Linked DNA regions of Priestia megaterium. The protein of the gene in region 1 binds, or shares a complex with, the protein of each later gene. Links are inferred from orthologs where the notes say so. Each region holds a gene or a part of one and is shown in the gene's direction. Other genes may lie near its edges. The genes, in order: trxA and trxB.

Evidence for each region.
Region 2: the proteins of trxA (region 1) and trxB are in contact, whole or in part, in a crystal structure (PDB 1F6M), measured with the Escherichia coli proteins. The link is inferred for Priestia megaterium from one-to-one orthologs.

What each region holds. Positions count from the first base shown.
Region 1 is NZ_CP085442.1:4,610,615-4,613,721, reverse strand. What follows is about bases 305-3,078. They hold trxA (thioredoxin), read left to right. Parts: upstream 305-1,421; coding sequence 1,422-1,736; downstream 1,737-3,078. Other genes in these bases: uvrC (excinuclease ABC subunit UvrC), read left to right, coding at 1,961-3,078; LIS78_RS23950 (electron transfer flavoprotein subunit alpha/FixB family protein), read left to right, coding at 305-1,004. Outside these bases: more of LIS78_RS23950, read left to right, coding at 24-304; more of uvrC, read left to right, coding at 3,079-3,107. UniProt on the Escherichia coli protein: Participates in various redox reactions through the reversible oxidation of its active center dithiol to a disulfide and catalyzes dithiol-disulfide exchange reactions.
Region 2 is NZ_CP085442.1:4,920,353-4,923,482, reverse strand. Bases 102-2,898 are described here. They hold trxB (thioredoxin-disulfide reductase), read left to right. Parts: upstream 102-921; coding sequence 922-1,875; downstream 1,876-2,898. Other genes in these bases: rapZ (RNase adapter RapZ), read left to right, coding at 2,679-2,898; LIS78_RS25620 (8-oxo-dGTP diphosphatase), read left to right, coding at 2,179-2,637; LIS78_RS25630 (tetratricopeptide repeat protein), read left to right, coding at 102-810. In the rest of the region: more of LIS78_RS25630, read left to right, coding at 1-101; more of rapZ, read left to right, coding at 2,899-3,130.

The sequences.
Region 1 (3,107 bases):
GTCAAAACAATGGGGGTATTGCAATGGGACGCAAAGTGTTAGTTCTAGGAGAAGCACGTGATGGGGGATTACGAAACGTATCGTTTGAAGCGATTTCCGCAGCGTCTACTGTAGCTGACGGTGGAGAAATTGTTGCAGCGTTAGTAGGAAAGAACGTAAAAGCTTTAAGTGAAGAGCTTATTGCGTACGGAGCGAATAAAGTTGTTGTGACGGAGCATGAAGATTTAGCTGCTTACACATCGGATGGTTACGCTCAGGCGTTATTAGCCATCATTGAAAGTGAACAGCCTGAAGCTATCGTATTTGGCCATACGGCTCTTGGCAAAGACCTAGCGCCAAAACTGGCAGCTCGCTTAGACAAAGGACTTATCTCCGATGTGACGGATGTAGAAGTTGGAGGGGATCAAGTAGTCTTCACTCGCCCAATTTATTCTGGTAAAGCATTTGAGAAGAAAATCATGACCGATGCTTTTACGTTTGTAACGATTCGTCCAAATAATATTTCACCGCTTGCAAAAGACGAGGGACTTACAGGCGATGTAGAGGATTTAAATGTTGAAATCAAAAACCTGCGTACAGTTGTAAAAGAAGTTGTACGTAAAGCAACGCAAGGGGTTGATTTATCCGAAGCAAAAGTCGTGATTGCAGGTGGTCGAGGTGTAAAAAGCACGGAAGGTTTTGGACCTCTTCAAGAACTAGCGGACGTGTTAAATGGAGCTGTTGGGGCATCTCGCGGAGCGTGCGATGCAGATTACTGCGACTATTCTCTTCAGATCGGTCAGACGGGCAAAGTAGTCACACCAGATTTATACATTGCCTGCGGAATCTCAGGAGCCATTCAGCATTTGGCCGGCATGTCAAATTCAAAAATTATTGTTGCAATTAACAAAGATCCTGAGGCGAATATTTTTAAAGTAGCTGATTACGGAATCGTTGGAGATTTATTTGAAGTGGTGCCTCTGCTAACGGAAGAATTTAAAAAGCTGAAAGTACAGTCTGCGTAAGAGGCTGGGACAAAAGTATTTTAGACGAAGTGAAAAACGAACCATTGATCAAGATGTTTGATTAGTGGTTCGTTTTTTTGTTAGGGTAAACGTAGGTTTCATGTGTGTGGGTCTTTCTAGCAGTTGATTGGAGGGCAAGGCGAAGACTCCCGCGGAAAGCGAAGTCTTGTACAGAAATCAACTGCGGTGTCACAAGCGGTTCAGCCCATGTATACTATTTGTTCGTCTTTAGATGGGATTTAGTTATGTCTCAACCTCATGGAAAACGAAATTTTCTACGTATGTTTTTATGTGAATTGTACAAACTAGAGCGGAGAATAAACAGTATAAATGTAAGCAAAAAGTTAGCAAACCTTATTTGAAGGTGATATACTGTGAGTAGAATTTGGATATTGCATATATTTAGGAGGAATTAAAATGGCTATTGCACATGCTACAGATAAAAACTTTACAGATGAAATTAAATCAGGCCTAGTGCTTGTTGACTTTTGGGCACCATGGTGTGGCCCTTGTAAAATGATTGCTCCAGTTCTTGAAGAAATTGATGGCGAACTTAACGATAAAGTTAAAATCGTGAAAGTAGACGTTGATGAAAACCAAGAAACGGCTGGAAAATTTGGTGTTATGAGTATCCCAACTTTAGTATTATTTAAAGATGGAGAGAAAGTTGACCAAGTAGTTGGTTTCCAACCAAAAGAAGCATTAACAGAATTAATTAATAAACACGCGTAAGTCAAAACCTAGCTCAGGCTAGGTTTTTTCTTTTTCTCCACTTTTTCTCTTTTGGGAATACTTTTATTTAGCGAATATGCGTTCGTTTGTTTTATACTAGATGTAAGGAACACCGTCATAAATCCGGCTTATGTGCATGTATTGTAAGGCAGGAAAGAATGTAGGTTACGCTTCATAAGCGAATGTATAGATGGACAGAGTAAGAGAAGAGGAAGGAGAAAAGTATGAATGATTATTTAAAAGAAAAGCTGGCTATTTTACCGGATCAGCCCGGCTGTTACTTGATGAAAGATAAATATGGAACAGTCATTTACGTAGGAAAAGCAAAAGTATTAAAAAATCGAGTGCGCTCCTACTTTACCGGATCTCATGACGGAAAGACGCTTCGACTTGTAAACGACATTGTCGATTTTGAATATATCGTCACATCTTCTAATTTAGAAGCGCTTATTTTAGAAATGAATTTAATTAAAAAGCATGATCCAAAATACAATATCATGCTTAAAGATGATAAGGGTTATCCCTTTATTAAGATTACAGCTGAAAAACAGCCCCGACTTGTTATTACAAGAAAAATAAAAAAAGATAAAGGAAAATACTTCGGTCCTTATCCTAACGTTCAAGCTGCAAATGAAACAAAGCGGCTTCTTGATCGCATTTATCCATTAAGAAAGTGCTCTACCATGCCAGACAGGCCTTGTTTGTATTACCATATCGGGCAATGTCTAGCTCCTTGCGTAAAAGAAGTAAAAGAAGAGCAAAACAAACAAATTATTGAAAATATCACGCGGTTTTTAAATGGTGGATATGAGCATGTCAAAACAGAGTTAACTGAAAAAATGTTAAAAGCTTCAGAAGAACTTGACTTTGAACGGGCTAAAGAATATCGAGATCAAATTGCTCATATCGAAGCGACAATGGAAAAGCAAAAAGTAACGTTTAATGATTTTGTTAATCGAGATGTGTTTGGCTATTCTTATGATAAAGGCTGGATGTGTGTTCAAGTTTTCTTTATTCGCCAAGGAAAATTAATTGAGCGAGAAGTTTCTATGTTTCCTTTTTATAAAGAGCCAGAAGAAGATTTCTTAACTTTTATCGGTCAGTTTTATGCCAAAAATATTAAGCCAAAAGAAGTGATGGTTCCAGCAACGATTGATGCAGAGTTAGCTGAGAAATTAGTAGAAGTAGAGGTTCAGCATCCAAAGCGAGGTAAAAAGAAAGAATTAGTAGAACTTGCGTGTAAAAATGCAAAAATTGCGCTCGGTGAAAAATTCTATTTAATTGAACGAGATGAAGAGCGCACGGTTGGCGCAGTTGAACGGTTAGGAGAAGAGCTTGGAATTGCCGCTCCTTATCGGATTGAAGCATTTG
Region 2 (3,130 bases), 310 kb from region 1 along the record:
TTCTATTATTATTGCCATAAGCATAAAGAAGTTGAGGAGCTTACAGACGGGCTTAGCCGCGTTTATCCGATGTCATTTGAACACCGCTATAAGCTCGGAGCAACATTTGCGTTGATTGGTCAATACAAACTATCATACAGATGGTTAAAAAAGCTTTATACACAAGGATTTCAAGGAGACAACTCATTTCATTATTGGCTCTCATATGCCTCTTACTATACCGGACGTGAAGCGTTCGCTAAAGAAATGTGGAAGCTGGCATTGGAAGACGTTCCTGATAAAGAAGGAGAGGAGCCTTGGCGCATCAGTCAAAAAGCTGCGAAGGTTTTTCAATCGAAAGTGGATGTTACAGCGAAACAGAAGTGTGCAACAAAAAATGTTCACGATCAGCTTTACAGCTTGTATATGGCAAAAAAGCTTCCTGAACAGCAGCGTCTGCTTCTTTTAGAAGAAATCAAGTCGTCCATACATATGAGTACACTTTTGGATGAAGTATATACGTACGTATGGCAGGATAAACAACATGTGATTTTTGAGGTGGCAGATGTTATTGAACTGGAGATGGAATCGCAGGCTGAAAGTGATACCCAGGATCTTTTAAGCTTTTGGTTTTATGTATATGTACAGGTATATAAACAATCCTATGATTTTCAGCATGTGAACGTAAATGCATGGGCTGCAGCCGTCACATATATATGGGCGAAAGAAAAAAGGCAGGTTATTACTCAAGCTGATGCGGCAAAACAATATTCCATTTCCGCTGCAACAGTTAGAAAGTACAGTAAAATTGTGAATACGTTATTAAATTGAGCAAAAAAATAGACGATAATAGGAAGAACATATTAGGATAGTGATAACGAAATAATTATCCATAAATTTGGAATCAACTACGAAGGAATTTCCTAAAAGGAGTGTAAAGCAATGACAGAAGAAAAAATTTATGATGTCATTATTATTGGGGCAGGCCCAGCAGGTATGACTGCTGCTGTATATACATCTCGTGCAGATTTATCAACACTAATGATTGAACGCGGAATTCCAGGCGGTCAAATGGCTAATACGGAAGATGTAGAAAACTATCCAGGTTATGATCATATCCTTGGTCCTGACCTTTCTAACAAAATGTTTGAGCATGCAAAAAAATTCGGTGCGGAATATGCGTACGGTGATATTAAAGAAATCATCGACGGAGAAGAATACAAGACAGTTCGTGCAGGCAGCAAAGAATATAAAACACGTTCAGTAATCGTTGCTACTGGTGCGGAATATAAAAAATTAGGCGCGCCAGGAGAAAAAGAACTAGGCGGCCGCGGCGTATCTTATTGTGCTGTATGTGACGGCGCATTTTTTAAAGGTAAAGAGCTAGTTGTTGTAGGCGGTGGAGACTCTGCGGTTGAAGAAGGCGTATATTTAACACGCTTCGCAACAAAAGTAACAATTATTCACCGACGCGATGAGCTTCGCGCGCAGAAAATCCTACAGCAGCGCGCATTTGACAACGAAAAAGTTGATTTTATTTGGAATACAACGGTCAAGGAAGTAAATGAAAAAGACGGTAAAGTAGGCAGCGTAACGTTAGTAGACACAAAAACAGGTGAAGAGCGCGAGTTCGGTGCGGACGGCGTATTCATTTATGTTGGAATGGTTCCACTAACAAAACCATTCGAAAGTCTAAACATCACAAATAAAGAAGGATATATTGAAACGAACGAGCAAATGGAAACAAAAGTACCAGGTGTGTTCGCAGCTGGAGACGTTCGTGAAAAGGCTCTTCGTCAAATTGTAACAGCTACAGGTGATGGCAGCATTGCTGCTCAAGCGGCTCAGCACTATGTAGAAGAGTTAAAAGAAAAGTTAAAAGCTATTCAGCAATAAGGCTGAAATCAATCTTTTACAAAACGTAATTCGGTTTTAACTGTTCTGTAACACCTGTGAAACATTGATGGGGTACTATATAGATAGTAATTGACCCCCTTTTATAAAATATATGTATGTCGGGCATAGGACGTGTTCCTATGCCTCTTTTTTGTGACTATAACAGATTGAATTTACGTATATAACAGCAAGGGTCTATTTTCAGAAAATTTAGTAATAGTTAGTTCATCTCCGTTGTGAGAGAAGTTTGTTTCGTAGTATAATAAAAGAAAATGTCAGTATACATATGATGAGGTGGAAAACATGCAAAGGGTCACAAATTGTGTATTAATGAAAGACGATAAAGTATTGTTGCTTCAAAAGCCACGAAGAAACTGGTGGGTGGCCCCGGGTGGGAAAATGGAGCAAGGAGAATCTGTAAAAGACTCTGTTGTAAGAGAATTTCGTGAAGAAACGGGAATTTATTTGAAAAATCCCACTGTAAAAGGTATCTTTACTTTTACGATGAAAGAAAACGATCAAATTTCATCTGAATGGATGATGTTTACTTTTTTTGCTACAGATTTTGATGGGACAAATGTGCTAGAATCAGAAGAAGGCAAACTCGGTTGGCATAATTTGAGTGAAGTAAGTGAATTGCCGATGGCACCGGGAGATCATCACATTATCGATTATGTAGCAAAAGGGTCGGGTGTTATTTATGGCAACTTTACGTATACAACGGATTTCGAGTTATTATCTTATCGAATTGATCCTTGTTAATGATAAATAGACATGTATGCATAGATTGAGGGGGATGGAAAATGAGTACTGGGTCTGTAAGCGATATTCAATTAGTGATTATTACTGGAATGTCAGGTGCAGGAAAAACAGTAGCAATTCAGAGTTTTGAAGATTTAGGGTTCTTTTGTGTAGATAATTTACCCCCTACATTGCTACCGAAATTTTTAGAACTCATGAAAGAGTCAGGGAATAAAATGAATAAAGTTGCTCTTGTTATGGACTTGCGAGGCAGAGAGTTTTTTGAAAGCCTGTTTGAAGCATTAGATAACATGAGTGAAACAACGTGGGTCACGCCACAAATTTTATTTTTAGATGCAAAAGATTCTGTATTGGTGACACGCTATAAAGAAACGAGACGTTCACATCCGCTAGCTCCTTCGGGTTTACCTTTAGAAGGAATTGGTATGGAACGTGAGCTTCTTGAGGAGTTAAAGGGAAGAGCTCAGCTTATTTATGAGACGTCAGAGTTAAA